2 regions of the Proteus sp. MB838 genome follow, and region 1 is predicted to be linked to the other one. Evidence: predicted binding sites of a transcription regulator. Region 1 holds the regulator's gene; the other holds the start of a gene.
The links. Region 1 encodes sigma-54, which starts transcription at its own class of promoters, with help from an activator protein. Its sites were predicted from a motif close to GTTGGCACANNTTTCGCTNT; they were not measured.

Region 1 (9,927 bases):
GATCACAGTCTCTTTCTGGGATTTTTGTTAAGAAATGCTAATCTATTGTTTTTAATTAGAATTAATCTTCATCAAACCCTGATTCAAATAATGCAATAATCGCATCAATCGCTTCTTTTTCATCACAGCCACTGGCTTCTATATCGATGTGACTGCCTTGTTCGGAATCTAACATCAACATCGCAATCACACTATCTGCTTGCGCCTCAACGCCTTCATGGTTACGTAACGTCACCGTTGATTGAAATGTATTGACCAAATCAAACAATTTCATGGCAGGCCTTGCATGCATGCCTAAACGGTTTTTTATCGCTACGCGTCGATATTGGGTCATTTGCGCTTTTCAAGTGTTCTATGGCGTGATTGTACGTTTTTCCCTCTAGAGCGGAAATAGTCAGCCAGTTGTTCAGCCACGTAAACAGAACGATGTTTGCCGCCAGTACAACCAATAGCAACAGTTAGGTAACTACGATTATTCGTCTCTAACATCGGTAGCCAAAGTTCTAGATAACTTCTTGTTTGATAAATAAAGTTATGCACTTCGGTATGGCGATCGAGGAAGGCTGCGACTGGACGATCTAACCCCGTCATTGGGCGTAATTTGGGATCCCAGTGGGGATTAGGTAAAAATCGTACATCAAAGACATAATCAGCATCGATAGGAATACCATGTTTAAAACCGAAAGACTCAAATACCATGGTCAATTCGCGTTCACGTTTACCGAGTAAGCGTGTACGTAGCATTTCGGCTAATTCATGCACTGACATCTCTGAGGTATCAATAATCAGGTCAGCCCGTGATCGTAAAGGTTCGAGCAGATCACTCTCTGTATCAATCGCCATTTCTAGCGAGAGGTTTTTCGTTGAAAGAGGGTGTAAGCGTCGAGTATCACTATAACGGCGGATCAGCGTATTTCTATCAGCATCTAAAAATAACAGTTGTGGAGAATATTCCGCGGGTAAACTTTCCAGCGCCTTTTCGAAAATCTCCGGTGATTCTGGCATATTACGTACGTCAATACTGACTGCGGCAGCGGCAGCATCACGCTCAGCCAGTGTTTTCGCAAGCTCCGGTAACAGATCGACAGGTAAGTTATCAACGCAATAAAATCCCATGTCCTCAAGCGCACGCAAAGCGACTGACTTACCTGAACCAGAGCGTCCGCTGACTATCATCAGCACCATGAGGTAGCTCCCCTTAATTTCCCAGTGATGAATATCATTCCACTGTATGCTATTCGCGTCCTGATAAACCCAAACCCATTAGGTTTATTCTGTGATAATCTGATAAAGCTCTTCATCACTTTGTGCGGAGCGTAGTCGGCGACATAAATTTTTGTCAGCCAACTGTTTTGCAATCAAAGACAGTGTGTGTAAATGTTCCTTACATTGTGTTGCAGGAACGAGTAATGCAAACAACAAATCGACAGGTTGATTATCAATAGCGTCGAAGGCAATAGGCTCGCTTAGGTGAAGAAACACACCAACAACTTTTTCAGTTTCATCACTTTCAATACGCCCATGAGGGATAGCCAATCCACCCCCAATCCCTGTTGTACCGACTTTTTCACGCGTTAATAAAGCCTCAAAAATCAGTGTTTCTGGTAAATTTAGTGCTTGAGCTGCATTCTCACTGATAATTTCTAACGCGCGTTTTTTACTTGTGCAATGCACATTGTTATGTGTACATGCCAGAGTAAGTACGTCGCTAATATTCATCTTTGTATCGTTGTTCATTGTCTTATTCACTTAGACCAGCAAACCAGATGCCACAGAGTGACATCTGGTTTTTGTTAGCGGATTATTTAGGCGCTGTTTTTAATTGAACAAACGCGACATCAATAACACCCTAACATCGCCGATTGTATTCCCATTTTACAATGGGAAATGAATTAATGTTGTCTCAGTTTATCTTTGTGTTTGGTTAATTGACGAGCCAGTTTATCCATTAATCCATCAATTGCTGCGTACATATCTTCTGCTTCCGCAGAGGCATGTAATTCACCGCCATTTACTTGAATCGTCGCTTCCGCAATTTTAGTCACTTTTTCGACTTTGAGGATAACTTGGACGTTATTAATTTTGTCAAAGAACTGAGGTAATTTAGCGCTTTTTGCTTTGACGGTATCACGCAGAGCATCAGTTAATTCAATATTATGACCAGTGATTTGAAGTTCCATAGTGTCTTCCTTCTCAATTATGCTCAAACCAACTCTTTACGTTGATTTGAAGGCGGGATGGATAATGACTCTCTATATTTCGCAACAGTTCGTCGAGCAACCTGTATACCAAGCTCGGCGAGCATATTTGCCAGTTTACTATCACTTAGTGGTTTCGCTGGGTTTTCTGCTGCGATTAGTTTCTTCACTAAAGCCCGAATTGCTGTTGAAGAGGCTTCACCTCCGTTATCAGTATTTACGTGGCTTGAGAAAAAATACTTCAATTCGAAAATTCCCCGAGGACAATGCAAATATTTTTGCGTTGTAACGCGAGAAATGGTGGACTCGTGCATCTCAACCTGTTCTGCAATATCGGCCAAAACAAGGGGTTTCATATGCTCTTCACCGAATTCGAAAAACGCCTGCTGTGTGTCAACAATGCAATGAGCGACTTTTAATAATGTCTCATTACGGCTTTCTAAGCTTTTTATCAGCCATTTAGCCTCTTGTAAATTGTCACGAATAAATTTCCCATCGCTTTCGTTTTGAGCTGATTGCCCAAGCGCTGCATAAGTCTCATTTATGCGTAGGCGGGGAATGCTATCCGTATTTAACTCAACTTGCCAGTGTTCTCCTGATTTTTTTACCAGTACATCAGGAATAACATACTGTGATTCCTCTGTATCAATACTTAAACCCGGTTTTGGATCAAGAGATTGAATGGTCTCAATTACTACTTTTAATGTCTCTTCACGTAGCTTAGTGTGACGCATTAATTGGCGAAAATCACGATTACCTAATAACGCTAAATAGTGCTCAATAACAAGTTGAGTCTCTTTCAAATAAGGTGTATTAGTTGGAAATGTCGACAATTGAATTAACAGACACTCTTTTAAGTCTCTGGCAGCGACACCTACGGGATCAAAGCGTTGAATACGCTTTAATACCGCTTCAATCTCATCAAGCTCTAACTCATCATCACCCATTCCGGCAAGAATGTCATCTGTTGAAACTGTTAAATATCCTGTTTCATCGACAGCATCAATAATGCTTGTCGCGATAGCACGATCAGTATCAGTAAAAGGTGTTAGGTCAGCTTGCCAAGTTAGGTAATCTTGCAGTGAAGCCGTGGTTTCACCTTGATAGAGTGGTAATTCATCAGCCGCATAATCATTACTGGTGCCTGAAGGGGTGCCTGCGGTGTAAATTTCTTCCCATTGGGTATCGAGAGGAAGATCGTCAGGCATCTCCTTTTGCTCTAGTGCATCTAGGGTATCTAACACCTCATTATCACGCTCATTGTCTGGTGTACTATCATCACTCTCTTGTGTTGATGAGCTATCAGAATGCGTTACATCCGCTTGATCGTCTTCTTGTTCAAGCAATGGGTTAGATTCAAGGGCTTGTTGAATTTCTTGTTGTAATTCAAGCGTAGAAAGTTGCAACAAACGAATAGCCTGTTGGAGCTGTGGCGTCATGGCCAATTGCTGACTAAGACGAAGTTGCAGACTTTGTTTCATAGTGATGCGATGGATCCTCTTATGTTGTCATCCGTGACGAAATAAAAGTGTCACTCAGATCACAGGCGGAAGCCTTCACCTAAGTAAACACGTTTAACTTGCTCATTTGCCAAAATTTCTTCTGGTGAACCATGGGCAATAAGGTGTCCTTGACTGACGATATAAGCACGTTCACACACATCTAAGGTTTCGCGTACATTATGGTCGGTAATTAATACGCCCAAGCCATAATCGCGTAGATGTTGGATAATTTTCTTAATATCTAAAACGGAAATAGGGTCAACACCGGCAAAAGGCTCATCCAATAAAATAAATTTAGGATTTGCCGCTAGCGCCCGTGCTATCTCTACACGACGGCGTTCACCCCCTGATAAAGATTGCCCTAAACTATTACGTAAGTGACTGACATTAAACTCTTCAAGTAGCTCTTCTGCACGATCTTTTCGTTGTTCGGCCGTTAAATCATGGCGTATTTCTAAAATTCCCATGATATTGTCATAAACGCTTAAGCGTCTAAAAATAGAGGCTTCTTGTGGCAAATAACCAATACCCTTACGTGCACGTTCATGTAACGGGAGTAAGGTAATATCTTCATCGTCGATAGTAATGCTACCCGCATCACGGGCGACAATACCTACCACCATATAAAAGGTGGTGGTTTTCCCCGCACCGTTAGGGCCAAGTAAGCCAACAATCTCACCGGAGTTAACATTGAGGCTCACATCACCGACAACGGTGCGCCCTTTGTATGCTTTTGCTAAATTTTCAGCTTTTAACAGCGCCATAAAGTGTTACTTACCTTTGTTGTTAACACCGGGACCTTTCTCTTGTAACTGAGAAGGGAGTAAAACGGTGGTGACTTGTTTTCCCTTACCGCTAAATGCTTCCATTTGTTGTGTCGGTACGAGATAAGTGATTTTATCACCGGTGATATTACTGTCTAATTGTTCAAGATAAGCTTTACCTGTTAAGGTCACCAGCTCTTTGTCCATCTCATAGGTCATTTTATCACCACGACCTTTGATTGGTTTACCATCATCTTGTAACTGATAGAATGTCACAGGGTTACCAAAAGCTTCAATCACGATTTTTTTAGAATCGCCACCAGGACGTGTAACCACTACTTTATCAGCTCTTATATCAATAGAGCCTTGTTTTACCACAACATTTTGTGTGAAAGTGGTAATGTTTTTTTCTAAATTAAGTGACTGTTTCTCGGAATTAACAACAATAGGTTGTTGTGTATCATCTTTAAGTGCCATAACTGGGACACTTATTGAGAATAACGTACTGATAATTAGTGTATTACGGATTTTTCGATTCATTAGGGATCTCATAATAGGTGTTCACCTGTTCAATCAGCTCTGCACGTTTTTCACGCAGATTGCCTCGCATTTTTAAGCCGACTGATTTCAGTCCGACGCCGATAATAGTCACTTCATCATCAGAGGAAACATCTTGTGTATCCAGATCTGCGATAGCATTTTCTGTGCTGATCCGCTGAAGTTGGGAGTCATCAGTTAAACTATCAATTTGAACGTCGCCATAAAGATAGAGCATTTTACTGTTTGTCAGTTTGGCTTTATTTGCACGCACGGTCCATGTTGCATCTCCTGTCGGCGAATAAGTCGTTAAGACAGGATTAGTAAACCATGTAAACTTTTGCTGAGCATAGTTTTTGACATCATCAGCAACTAGTTTATATCCCAGTATACCTGTTGGTTCATAAACAAAGGATATTGATGATTTAGATTGGTAGGTGGGTTGACCATCTTCAACAATCTTTCCATCATCAAGCTCAGTATTGTTAGTATAGTTCCAGCCAATCAGCCCAAGAGCAATAATGGCTAAAATCAGGGTAAACCAGGATTTTAATTTATTCATTCTGTGTCGTTATACGTTTAAATCGATAAACCTTTAGCTTCTTCAAGTCGACCTTGGGCTAATAGGATCAAATCACATAATTCTCGTACTGCACCGCGTCCACCTAAAATATGGGTAACATAGTCGGCACGAGGTGTGAGTAATGGATGGGCATCAGCAACGGCAACTGACAGTCCTACTTTTTCCATTACCGGTAAATCAATCAGATCATCGCCAATATAGGCTGTCTGTTCTGGTTTAAGGTTTAGTGTATCTAACAGTTGTTGATACGCCAAAAGCTTATTATGCTGTCCTTGGTAAAGATATGTAATGCCAAGTGTTTTGGCTCTATCTTCTAAAAGCTTAGATTGACGACCCGTAATGATAGCGACCTCAATACCCGATGTAAGTAAACAACGAATGCCATAGCCATCACGGACATTAAACGCTTTCAACTCTTCACCGTTATTGCCCATATAAATAAGTCCGTCAGACATCACACCATCAACATCGCAAATCAGCAATTGGACTTTTTCTGCTTTTTGCATTATTTGCTTGCTTACTGCACCGTAGCAGGTCTCTATCATTGTATTCATCTTTATCCTTATGAACGCATAACAAGCTTAAACAACCCCAGCTTGCAATAAATCGTGCATATGTAAAACACCTAATAAAATATCACTATCTGGTTCAGTGACTAACAGTGAAGTGATATGTTTTGCTTGCATTAAATTAAGCGCTTCTACCGCTAAGCTATCTGGGGAAATGCGAATTCCGCCTTTCGTCATTACATCTGATATTTTGGCATTATTAAGATCAATACCTAAATCAAAGATACGACGCAAATCACCATCAGTAAAAATACCGTTAATCAACATATTATCATCACAGATAACGGTCATACCTAATTTTTTACGGGTGATCTCTACCAGTGCTTCGCGTAATGTCGCTTCTTTGCTGACGCGTGGAATATCATCCTCTTTATTCATTAAATCACTGACATGAAGCAATAATTTACGCCCCAATGCACCACCGGGATGCGATAGTGCAAAGTCTTCCGCCGTAAAACCTCGAGCGCGCAATAAAGCGATAGCTAAGGCATCTCCCATCACCAGTGTTGCCGTTGTGCTGGTGGTAGGGGCTAAACCTAACGGACAAGCTTCTTTAGGGACTTTTATACAAAGATGAATATCAGCAGCTTTCCCCATTGTACTTTGAGGTGAGCGTGTCATACAAATTAAAAGGATCTGTTTACGCTTGAGGACAGGGATAAGGGCGAGAATTTCACTGGCTTCACCTGAATTTGAAATTGCCAGCACAATGTCTTTTTCTGTCACCATACCTAAATCGCCATGACTGGCTTCACCGGGGTGAACAAAAAAAGAAGGGGTGCCGGTACTGGCAAAGGTGGCGGCAATTTTATGCCCAATATGACCTGATTTTCCCATGCCCATAACAATCACTCTTCCCTGACAGTGAAAGATTTTTTCACAGGCAAGAGAAAAATCGTCATTGATATATTGTGCTAACTCAGCTAATCCTTCTTGTTCAATTTGAAGAACCTTTTTACCTGCTTGCTGAAAATCAAATCCGGTCATTTTTTGTACCATTTATTTTAGGTTAAGAGAGAATGTGCAACGCACAACACCGTAATATAAACAATAAAACAAACTAATAAGAAAATCCCCTTTCCACGGTTTAGCCGCTGTTTGCGCCCCAATGAAAAGAGTGAGAAAAGTAGGCCCGCGACCATCAGCACAGTAAAACTAAAATAGAATGCTTGCATATTAAATGTGCTAGGAGAGAGTAATGCGGGCATGCCTAGCACAAAGGTGAGATTAAAAATATTAGCGCCAATAATATTGCCTAGAGCCAGTTCATTTTCACGTCTTAAGGCTGCCACAACGGTCGTTGCTAATTCAGGTAAACTGGTGCCAATAGATAGCAAGGTTAGTCCAACTAAAAAACCGCTGAGATGATACTGTTGCATGATGATAAAAACATTATCAATGATCATTCTTGTTGCAACAGGGATTATCAGTAATGCAATAACCACCCAAAATAGGGCAACAGAATTACGTGGATTAGTTTGTAATTCAAAACGTGAAAGTGTCTCTAGCGGTAACACATGGCGCACTTGTGTTAAGGTTTTATGGAGCATTTTTATCATTAGAAAAAGAGAGGCGAAGCCGATGAAAAAAAGTAAACAGCCTTCTCTCAACCCTAGATGACCATTAGAAACCACCAGTCCTGCTAATAAGATGACTATAATCATCAAAGGAAGTTCTTTTTTTAGTACCGCAGATTGGATATTCATGGGATAAATCATCGCTCCAATCCCAGCAATCAGTAGCAGATTCGTTAATGAAGATCCTATTGCTATACCTATCGCTATCTCGGGTAAATTGTGGATGGCCGCGTCGGTTGCAACAAAAAGCTCCGGCAATGAAGTACCCATTCCCACAATAACAATACCGATAACGGCAGGAGGGAGCTTTAATGATTGAGCAAACACACTTGCACCATACACCAGTCGGTCTGATGCATAGACTAATAACATCAACCCAACAATGAGAAGAGACAAAGTAATCAACATGCCATCAGTTTTCCAACAATGAGTGAAAAATAAAGAAAAAACCAATAAGACAGGGCTGATAAAAAACATTATTGTCAAAAGGTTTTGCTAATTCACCATATTTTGACTAGCCAAGCACGAAAAGTAAAATCAACCGTGCAATAAATTGCTAAATAGTGGTGATTTCTTTGTAACATTGACAATGACCTGCCAAAATAGCGTATAAATTTTGTTTATGCAGACAGGCTTAAGGACGTTTTATTCATGAACGCACAACCAGACAATTTAATTGAAGTGCGCAATATGAACTTTACTCGCGGTAGCAGAAAGATTTTTTCGCAAATCAATCTGGATGTGCCTAGAGGAAAAGTGACTGCAATAATGGGGCCTTCAGGGATAGGTAAAACCACCTTATTACGCTTGATGGGGGGACAAATTCTGCCTGATAGTGGTGATATTTGGTTTGATGGTGACAATATTCCTAAGTTATCACGCTCTGCTTTATATCAGTCAAGAAAAAAAATGAGTATGCTTTTTCAATCAGGCGCCCTTTTTACTGATATGAATGTATTTGAAAATGTCGCCTTCCCATTAAGAGAGCATACTAATTTACCCGAGGCGTTAATTCACACTACCGTGATGATGAAGTTAGAAGCGGTAGGGTTAAGAGGGGCTGCTAATTTAATGCCATCTGAATTATCGGGGGGAATGGCGCGCAGAGCCGCTTTAGCAAGAGCGATAGCCCTTGATCCAGATTTAATCATGTTTGACGAGCCATTCGTTGGACAAGATCCCATTACCATGGGGGTATTAGTAAAACTGATTGATGAATTAAACCATGCATTAGGGGTCACTTGTGTGGTGGTGTCTCATGATATCCCTGAAGTACTGAGTATTGCCGATTATGCATATATTATTGCAGAACAGAAAATCATTGCTCAGGGAAGTGCAAAAGAGCTACAGGAAAATCCAGACAGACAAGTAAGACAGTTTTTAGATGGTATTGCTGATGGACCTGTACCTTTCCGTTTTCCTGCGGGGAACTATCAGGATGATCTATTAGGACGAGGTAATTAGTACGTGGTTAATTTACTAGCGCGGTTAGGCGCGCGATCACTGTCGATTTTTGCGACTTTTGGTAGAGCCGGCATCATGCTATTTCGAGCATTGATCGGTAAGCCTGAGTTTCGTAAGCAGTGGCCATTATTAATGAAGCAACTGTACAGTGTTGGTGTTCAGTCGCTACTGATCATTATGGTTTCTGGACTTTTTATTGGCATGGTTCTTGGTTTACAGGGCTATCTAGTACTGACGACATTTAGTGCGGAAGCGAGCCTAGGTATGATGGTAGCACTTTCTTTGTTACGAGAGTTAGGCCCTGTGGTGACAGCACTATTATTTGCTGGACGTGCAGGCTCAGCACTGACCGCAGAAATAGGTTTAATGAAAGCAACAGAGCAGATATCCAGTTTAGAAATGATGGCTGTCGACCCTCTTAGACGAGTGGTTGCGCCACGTTTTTGGGCCGGGTTTATTAGTATGCCATTACTTTCACTGATCTTTGTTGCGGTGGGGATCTGGGGTGGTGCTATTGTCGGCGTGGATTGGAAAGGCATTGATGAAGGCTTTTTCTGGGCATCAATGCAAGGTGCGGTTGAATGGCAAAAAGACTTAGTGAATTGTTTTATTAAGAGTGTCGTGTTTGCCATTACCGTGACTTGGATAGCGCTGTTTAACGGATATGACGCAATCCCAACATCGGAAGGGATTAGCAGAGCAACAACGCGTACCGTTGTTCATTCATCGTTAG
Region 2 (9,927 bases), on a different contig from region 1:
CTATATCAGCTTGATTTCCAAGATTATTTTAAAGAAGACTTAGCATTGCTTGCACCAATGGCAGAAGATGGATTGGTGGAGATCAGCGCAGAAAAAATTCAGGTCACTCCAAGAGGACGTTTATTGATCCGTAATATTTGTATGTGTTTTGATACTTATTTACGTAATCAAATGCGCCAACGCCAATTCTCTCGAGTGATTTAGTGGGCAAAAATAAAAGGGAGGGGAGTGACTTAAAACTCCTCTATACCTAACTCTTTTAATTTACGTGTCAGCGTATTTCTTCCCCATCCTAATAAACGTGCAGCATCTTGTTTATGGCCTTTTGTATAGGAAAGCGCACTGAGTAGTAAGGTGCGCTCAAATTGCGGTAGAGCATCATTAAGAATATTTTCTTTGCCTTCACTGAATACCTCATCCGCCCATAATGAAAGATGTTGTGACCAATGTTGAGAGGAGACTCGAGGTATCGATTTGCTCTTCTCATCTGATTGGCGGATCTCTTGAGGTAAATCTTGCGGCATAATCTCTTGGCTAGCGGTCATAACCGTTAACCAACGACATACGTTTTCTAATTGTCTGACGTTACCTGACCAGTGGTATTCCATCATGCAATGTAAACTTTGCTGGTGGAGCACTTTGGTTTCAACACCAAGCTCTCGAGCGGTTTTTTGGAGAAAATAACGCGCTAAGCTTGGAATATCTTCTGTTCTATCACGCAGTGGAGGTAATTGAATACGTATTACATTGAGTCGATGGTAGAGATCTTCACGAAAATCACCTTCCATTACACGTTTTTCTAAGTCTTGATGAGTCGCGGCAATAATACGTACATCGACTTTTACAGGGGCATAACCGCCAACACGATAAAATTGACCTTCAGCCAAGACGCGTAATAAGCGGGTTTGAATATCCAGTGGCATATCGCCAATTTCATCAAGAAAGAGGGAACCGCCATTTGCTTGTTCAAAACGACCTTGGCGTACTTGAGATGCACCAGTAAATGCCCCTTTTTCATGACCAAAAAGTTCTGATTCAATTAAGTCTTTGGGAATAGCCGCCATATTGAGTGCAATAAAAGGGGCTTGTGCTCTCGGACTATGGCGATGAAGAGCATGTGCAACTAATTCTTTACCAGTACCCGACTCGCCATTGATAAGCACACTAATTGATGAGCGAGAAAGGCGACCAATAATGCGATAAACCTCTTGCATCGCAGGGGCTTCGCCAATCATGTCAGAGACAGATTGAAGGTTATTTTCTGTTGTATTAGGTTGTTTTTGCTCTCGATAGTGCGTAATAGCACGATGAATGAGTGCAAGTGTATCATCAATATCAAAAGGCTTGGGGAGATAATCAAATGCCCCTTGCTGATAAGCATTTACCGCGGCATCAAGATCAGAATGCGCTGTCATGATAATAACCGGCAACGTAGGGTGTTGCTCTTTAACGCTTTTTAATAGAGATAAACCATCAATATCAGGCATACGAATATCTGATAATAATACATCGGGAAGTTCACTATTGAGTGCACTGAGGACGTCATTAGCGTGTTCGAAGGTTTTACATGTAAGGCCTTCTCGTGTAATAGCTCGCTCAAGCACCCAGCGAATAGAGCTATCATCATCGACAACCCATATATTTCCTTTTTGCATTGGTTATCTCCTATTTTATTGGCAAGTAAATAGAAAACTCGGTATTTCCCGGCCAACTGGTAAACTCAATTTTACCGGCGTGTTGGTCGACTAAGCTACGTGCAATGGATAAACCAAGGCCATTTCCGCCTTCTCTGCCACTGACCATCGGGTAAAAAAGCGTGTCTTGTAGATGAGGAGGAATACCCGCGCCAGTATCAATCACATCAATGCGAGCCACTAGTCGATGACGTTCACCCTGCAGTGTGACTTGGAACGCTGTTCGGGTTCGCAAAATAATAGTTCCCCCAGTTTTCTCCACTGCCTGTAATGCATTGCGGGTAATATTTAACAATACCTGCTCAATCTGATCCGGATAGTGTGAAAGCTCAGGTAGACTAGGATCGTAATCTTTGAGTAAGGTGACATTTTCAGGGCATTCTAATGTGATAAGTTGTGCAACACGCTCTACAACATGATGAATACTCTGAAAGGTTTTGGTGCCGGGATGTTGTGGGCCGAGTAACCTATCCACAAGCGCTCTTAGGCGATCGGCTTGTTCAATAATGACTTGGGTATACTCAGTCAGCGCAGGATCAGGTAATGATTTTGCTAATAATTGAGCCGCCCCTCGTAATCCACCGAGTGGATTTTTAATTTCATGTGCCAGTCCCCTAACCAATTCCCTAGCCGCCATTTGTTGTGCTTGTTGTATCTGCTCTTGGCTTAACCGGCGTTGACTATCCATAGGCGCCAGCTCCAACAAAATGTGTTGCTCGGAAATAGGCTGGGCACTGAGCGACATAGTGTGTGATTGGTTATTAATAACCAAAATCACTTCGTTATCAGTGAAGCTTTGCCCATTTGCTAATGTTTCACGCATTAACTGTTCATCAAAAGAGGAATAACTAAACAGTGCGCTAAAAGGGGTTTCAAATAATTTGCGACGACTTTGAGCCAGTAATTGCAATGCAGCATGGTTTGCATAGCAAATAATAAACTCTTGGTTGATAACCAATACTGAGTGGATTAATGAATCCAAAATAAGTGTGTTATCAGGTAAATCCGCCGTTTCCATATTGAATACTCCCATTGCACCATTTTAGTGCATCTTACCTTTTTTTTCATAAATGAACAGATGCGTAATTTATTAACAGATGCCTCATTAGAGAGAAAAGAGCCCATCCGAAGATGGGCAAAATAGCTTCACGGCAACAAAAAAATCATAAGCAAAGTAAGTACTTTAACTATTGTGCGTTACGCACTGTAATACATTTCAAATTCAAGTGGATGTGGTGCCATACGAACACGCTGCACATCAGTACGTAATAGCTCAAGATAAGCGTCTAAAGCATCATCAGTGAATACACCGCCACGGGTTAAGAATTCACGGTCATTATCAAGGGCATTGAGCGCCTCTTCTAATGAACCTGCCACTGTTGGGATCTCTTTAGCTTCTTCTGGGGGTAAGTCATAGAGGTTTTTATCCATGGCATCACCTGGGTGAATTTTATTGATAATACCATCAAGACCTGCCATTAATTGAGCTGCAAATGCAAGGTAAGGGTTAGCTAAAGGATCTGGGAAACGCACTTCGATACGGCGTGCTTTCATGCTAGCGACTACCGGAATACGAATGGATGCTGAGCGGTTACGGGCAGAATAAGCCAGCATAACAGGGGCTTCAAATCCCGGCACTAAGCGTTTATATGAGTTAGTGGTTGGGTTAGTAAATGCGTTTAATGCACGAGCATGTTTGATAATACCACCGATGTAATACAGCGCCATTTCAGATAATCCGCCATATTTATCACCAGCAAATAAATTGACACCATTTTTAGACAGTGACATGTGGCAGTGCATACCTGAGCCATTATCACCCACTAAAGGTTTTGGCATAAAGGTCGCGGTTTTACCAAATACGTTAGCGACGTTTTGTACTACGTATTTATAAATTTGAGTTTCATCTGCTTTTTTGGTCATGGTATTAAAGCGGGTTGCCACTTCATTTTGACCTGCAGTTGCGACTTCGTGGTGGTGTGCTTCAACCACTAAGCCCATCTCTTCCATGATATTACACATGGTCGAGCGAATATCTTGTGAGGAATCAACCGGAGGGAGAGGGAAGTAACCTCCTTTTACCATTGGGCGATGACCTTTGTTACCTTCTTCATATTGTGTATTGGTATTCCATGCTGCTTCAATATCATTGATGGCATAAGAAGCACCAGAGATATCATTTTTAAAACGAATATCATCAAAAAGGAAGAATTCAGGTTCAGGGCCAAATAGGACGGTGTCAGCGATACCACTTGATTTTAAGTAGTCTTCTGCACGTTTTGAGATAGAGCGCGGGTCACGATCGTAACCTTGCATAGTGCCTGGCTCTAAAACATCACAACGAATAATTAATGTTGGATCTTGGAAAAATGGGTCAAGCATCGCTGTTGTAGCATCAGGCATTAGCACCATATCTGATTCATTAATGCCTTTCCAACCACCAATAGAGGAGCCGTCGAACATTTTTCCTTCTTCAAAGAAATCATCGTTAACTTGATGCGCCGGAATAGTAATATGTTGTTCTTTACCGCGGGTATCAGTGAAACGTAAGTCAATATATCTAACTTTATGTTCTTCAATCATGGATAACACATGTTCAAGGGACATAGTAACTCTCCTGGCGAATGGTTTTATTAAGTGCAGTGGCCTTACACATTTTTCGGTGAATTTTTTGCTCACCTAAACTCTATTGCGAAAAGCATGCCAACTTATCTAAAAAGGGATATATACTGTATTGATGAAGTTTAGTGTAGAATATCCCCCGTGATTTTTTAATTATTGCACAAATTTGGTGCAAATTAAGTCTGAATAGTTGCACAATTTTGGTGCAATCGGTTCAAGACGACTTATTTCTGAGGCGTGAAAAGGATCACAATTCAATTAATTGCATATTGTTAAGCAATCATTATTGTGATCTTGTTTAGTCTCTCGTCTAAAGCGTGTACAATAACACGCTTATTTCTACAATGCCTGAGGCAAATTTTGTGATCGAAAACTTGCGTAATATCGCCATCATCGCCCACGTTGACCATGGTAAAACTACTATTGTCGATAAATTACTACAGCAATCTGGCACGTTCGGTGAACGTGAAACCGTTGCTGAGCGCGTGATGGACTCTAATGATCTCGAAAGAGAGCGCGGAATTACTATTCTTGCGAAAAATACAGCGATTAAATGGAATGACTATCGTATTAATATCGTAGATACCCCAGGACACGCCGACTTCGGTGGTGAGGTAGAACGCGTTATGTCTATGGTAGACAGCGTTCTATTGCTGGTTGACGCGATGGATGGCCCAATGCCACAAACTCGCTTTGTGACACAAAAAGCGTTTGCTAACAACTTAAAACCTATCGTTGTTATCAACAAAGTTGACCGTCCAGGTGCACGCCCTGATTGGGTTGTTGATCAGGTCTTTGATCTGTTTGTTAACTTAGGTGCGACTGACGAACAACTGGATTTCCCAATTATCTATGCATCAGCATTAAATGGTATTGCGGGAACAGATTATAATGACATGGCTGATGATATGACTCCATTATATGAAGCTATCGTCAAATATGTAGAGCCGCCAAAAGTCGATCTGGAGGGGACCTTCCAGATGCAGATTTCTCAGTTAGATTATAATAACTATCTGGGTGTTATCGGTATTGGCCGTATTAAGCGCGGTAAAGTAAAACCTAATCAACAAGTGACTATCATCGATAGCGAAGGTAATACCCGCAACGGTAAAGTAGGTAAAGTATTAGGTCATTTAGGCTTAGAGCGTATCGATGTTGACGTTGCAGAAGCTGGCGACATCATTGCGATTACAGGTTTAGGTGAATTAAATATTTCTGATACGATTTGCGAAGTAGGTGCTGTGGAAGCATTACCTGCATTAGCCGTTGATGAGCCTACTGTTAGCATGTATTTCTGTGTTAATACATCACCATTCTGTGGTCGTGAAGGTAAGTTTGTTACTTCTCGTCAGATCTTAGATCGTCTGAAAAAAGAGTTAGTTCATAACGTAGCACTGCGTGTTGAAGAGACTGAAGATCCAGATGCATTCCGTGTATCAGGTCGTGGTGAATTACACCTATCAGTACTGATTGAAAATATGCGCCGTGAAGGTTACGAATTAGCCGTATCTCGTCCGAAAGTTATCTTCCGCGAGATTGATGGTCGTAAACAAGAGCCTTTCGAACAAGTCACTATCGATATTGAAGAGCAGCACCAAGGTGATGTGATGCAAGCGATGGGTGAGCGTAAAGGTGAAATGCGCGACATGCAACCAGATGGTAAAGGACGTGTACGTTTAGACTACATTATCCCTAGCCGTGGTTTAATTGGCTTCCGTACTGAGTTTATGACGATGACATCAGGTACTGGTTTACTGTACGCAACATTCAGTCATTATGACGATGTGCGCCCAGGTGAAATCGGTCGTCGTAATAATGGTGTGATGATCTCTAATGGTCAGGGTAAAGCTGTTGCTTACGCGCTGTATAGCTTACAAGATCGTGGTAAGTTATTTGTTACTCATGGTGCAGAAGTTTATGAAGGCCAAGTTATTGGTATTCATACTCGCTCTAATGACTTAACAGTAAACTGCTTAACAGGTAAAAAACTGACAAATATGCGTGCTTCTGGTACGGATGAAGCGACAACGCTGACGCCACATATCAAGCAAACATTAGAACAAGCATTAGAGTTTATTGATGATGATGAATTAGTGGAAGTGACTCCACAATCTATTCGTTTACGTAAACGTCATCTTTCAGAAAACGATCGTCGTCGTGCTTATCGTAGCAAAGACTAATTTGTTATTCTGATAATATAATTCTTAGGGCGCGTTAAGCGCCCTGAGTTTATAAAACCCCCGTCACTTCTGTGAAGTGATCCCAGCTCTACCCTTGCGGTATCGAAAAATTACAGTGCGTACCTGATAAGAGCACCAATCAACGGACTAGAGATTTTTCGATTGCACCATCGAAAGAAGCCCAACCTAACCAGAAGTATCCAACTTAGCTAGTTGCACGAGCTAAGGCACAATAACCGATCATGGAGAAAAGCAAAGACAAGAAGATGTTGTCGCTTCGCTCTGTTTTGATTAGTACCACATTGAGGCATTAGGTTTTTATGCTAAATGCTATAAGTCTTTCATGTGACGTTTTATCGCCTCTTCACTTTCAGTAAGCCAGGCATCTCGTGGTTCTTGGTCTTCTTGCTCCTTTTTCCATAGTTCTATTTGCGCCGGACTAAACCGATTTTTCCTTTTGACCATTTGGTTGAGCCTTTTTCATTTGTGCATCTCAGTCTCGGGTTTTACTTTTTTCGCTTTCATCCGATATCTCATAATCTCATAAATCATTGGCTACTTTTAAAAACGTTAACCGTATTTTTAGGTTTAAAAAAAAGATGTTAAAAATGCCATTGAATAGCACAGAAACCGTTCTAAACTGTTAGGATGGTTTTTGGTTCGAGTCTTAAAATTGCTTTGAAGAACTTTGATGGGGATGAACGGGTGGTTTTCGCTAACTAATTCGCCCGTTTAACATAATGGGTCTTATCTGAAACTAAAATGTAATAACAAAAGATGTGTGATAATGACAAAAAGATCAGATATTGATGGAGGCAGAGTTATCTACACCAAATAAATTGGATGGATAGATAAAGGTCATGCAAAAGGTGAAGATGCATCCACTTTAATGGGTGTTCTAACTGCAGGAGACTATGTTAGTGACGTAGACCCAATGACATATTTAACAGTATTAAGTAAAGAAGAGGCTTATCGTCGCTGGGATTCTTATGGCTCTATTGGTAAATATAAAAATAAGCTTTTCAAACCGTTAATTTTTCCTGATCTTACTATTTATCTAAATAATTCAATACATTACTTCGTTTCATTACCATGCTATTTGGATCGCGTAAAACCGATAGAAGATATTAGAAATAATAGTATTTTAATTCATGTAAAAGATACAACAGGAATAAACATTGGAGCTGAAAGTGAATGGATTAAAATTGAATAAATTTTTTGTTTTTCCAATATTATTGGTTTTATCTTTAATGACGACCATCATTTTACTGATGTTTCCTGGTGACAGAGAATATACCAAGCTAAATTTTGTTTATTATTACTTATACACTTTTGATGAGGTCAAAAAAATAGATTTTATATCAGATGAATATATCATTATCTATAGACCCATCGATGGAAATTCAAATGAGTCCAATGATGTTATTTTTTTTAATATAAAACCTGAAAAGAACATAGCTCTTATTGATAATCTATCTAAAAATGGATTCACCTCTACATATGATGATTTCTATAAAGAAGAGCTATGGGTTAAAGATAATATACATATAAAAATATCTATTGATGAAAAATCAAGAACCACATCACTTTTTGTTGAGAAATCTTAAATGTTTTGACTAATACTATCACCTGACATTCCTGCACAAATGTGATCCCAAGATATACCCTCATATCTAATAGTAATATCTTCATATGGTTGTGCATTAGCATGGATAAGTGAGTTCGGATAATACGCTGATATACCTATAATGCTAGCTTATTAAGAGTATTAGAAGGACTAGATTTAGAGTTATCAATTAAGGCTAAAAATTCTAATATAAACCCTATGATTGCAAGTACTGTGATAGCGAATAAAAGCGAAATTGATTTGAAAGATGATGGGGATGATCTCGACTTTTGGTTTAAAACAGAGGAATAAGGTATGAATAAACAAATCGAGAAAGTGGAAGGCCTTAATATTCAGCTACATGACATTTTAAATGCTTGATGAGCATAAAGAGAAATTAGTATTACATTGGGCACAGTTGCATGATGATTTTAAAATCATAGGAAAATAAATGGGGAGAGAGTACCTTATCATCACATGGCAATTCCTTTATAGATAAGGATGCTTCTCGTCTTATTTTTCGTCTCTTCCCCTTCTGGTTTTATGTTTTTCAAAAAATTAGGTGTGAATATGGTATTTTTTATCGTTTAAGCCTATTCACTCAAGCAATTTATGATTAAAGTAAAACGAGTTTTCTATTATGGAGAGAATTTATGCTTTATATCTTTGATATGGGTAATGTGATTATCGATATTGATTTCAATCGTGTTTTTGCCGTGTGGAGTAAACTCAGTGGGGTTCCATTAGCCAGTATAAAAGATAATTTTACGACTGGGGAAACCTTTAAATTACACGAACGAGGCAATATTACGGATATAGAATTTGCAGAAGCTGTCTGTGCTGAGCTTGGTATTGGACTGAGTTTTGAACAGTTTGCGGAAGGATGGCAGGCTATTTTTATCGCTGTTCGCCCAGAAGTCATAGATATAATGAATAAGCTAAGAGAGCAAGGTCATCGTGTGGTGGTATTGTCAAATACTAATCGATTACATCAAGATTATTGGCCTCAGCACTATCCTGAAATCGCCGCTTCAGCGGACTTTCTCTATTTATCCCAAGATATCGGTATGAGAAAGCCAGATCCTGAAGTGTATAAATATGTGCTACAGTCCGAAGGCGTTGAAGCACAAGATGCTGTCTTCTTTGACGATTTACAAACCAATGTCGATGCAGCCATTGCGTTAGGTATTCAAGGTGTTCATGTCGTAGATAAAAATACGGTTGTTGAATACTTTAAAGATCATGATTTTACTCTCCCAGTAACAGAATAACGTTGTAATAGGATAACAATTAATTGAATTTGTTATCCTTTTTTTATAAACACATATTCGGTGTTAATCAGGAATACAGTATGATTGCGTTAATCCAAAGAGTGACACAAGCGAAAGTCGATATTGCCGGTGTGACTGTTGGCGCCATTAATCACGGCTTACTCGTGCTATTAGGAGTAGAAAAAGACGATAACCAACAGAAAGCAAAAAGATTATGTGAAAAAGTGTGTGGTTATCGTATTTTCAGTGATGAAAATGACAAAATGAATCTGAATGTACAACAAGCAGGTGGTAGCCTATTAGTCGTATCGCAATTTACACTCGCTGCCGAAACCCAAAAAGGGATGAGACCGGGTTTTTCTAACGGAGCGCCTCCTGAAATGGCTGAAAATTTATATCACTATTTTGTTGAGCAGTGTAAGCAACAAGGTTTAGAAACCCAAACAGGGCAATTTGCTGCTGATATGCAGGTCACCCTGACTAATGATGGCCCAGTGACATTCTGGTTGCAGGTCTAGTTGAATTATAATAGGAGCTTACTATGTATCATTTAC

Region 2: a site for sigma-54 is predicted at 4,383-4,402, ahead of glnA (glutamate--ammonia ligase). Genes of this name have one in related genera too.

Annotation. Positions count from the first base shown of each region.
Region 1 is NZ_BAABMO010000025.1:1,071-10,997, reverse strand. Features, by position in the region: gene npr (PTS phosphocarrier protein NPr) at 62-334, opposite strand; gene rapZ (RNase adapter RapZ) at 331-1,185, opposite strand; gene ptsN (PTS IIA-like nitrogen regulatory protein PtsN) at 1,270-1,737, opposite strand; gene hpf (ribosome hibernation promoting factor) at 1,893-2,180, opposite strand; gene rpoN (RNA polymerase factor sigma-54) at 2,204-3,679, opposite strand; gene lptB (LPS export ABC transporter ATP-binding protein) at 3,739-4,464, opposite strand; gene lptA (lipopolysaccharide ABC transporter substrate-binding protein LptA) at 4,471-5,004, opposite strand; gene lptC (LPS export ABC transporter periplasmic protein LptC) at 4,985-5,563, opposite strand; gene kdsC (3-deoxy-manno-octulosonate-8-phosphatase KdsC) at 5,581-6,138, opposite strand; gene kdsD (arabinose-5-phosphate isomerase KdsD) at 6,166-7,140, opposite strand; gene ACYUCW_RS11795 (calcium/sodium antiporter) at 7,158-8,138, opposite strand; gene mlaF (phospholipid ABC transporter ATP-binding protein MlaF) at 8,382-9,194, shown strand; gene mlaE (lipid asymmetry maintenance ABC transporter permease subunit MlaE) at 9,198-9,927, shown strand, end outside.
Region 2 is NZ_BAABMO010000001.1:29,029-38,955, reverse strand. Features, by position in the region: gene hemN (oxygen-independent coproporphyrinogen III oxidase) at 1-204, shown strand, start outside; gene glnG (nitrogen regulation protein NR(I)) at 234-1,655, opposite strand; gene glnL (nitrogen regulation protein NR(II)) at 1,666-2,712, opposite strand; gene glnA (glutamate--ammonia ligase) at 2,892-4,301, opposite strand; gene typA (ribosome-dependent GTPase TypA) at 4,661-6,496, shown strand; gene ACYUCW_RS00150 (hypothetical protein) at 7,386-7,709, shown strand; gene ACYUCW_RS00145 (hypothetical protein) at 7,687-8,103, shown strand; gene yihX (glucose-1-phosphatase) at 8,756-9,373, shown strand; gene dtd (D-aminoacyl-tRNA deacylase) at 9,454-9,891, shown strand; gene fabY (fatty acid biosynthesis protein FabY) at 9,915-9,927, shown strand, end outside.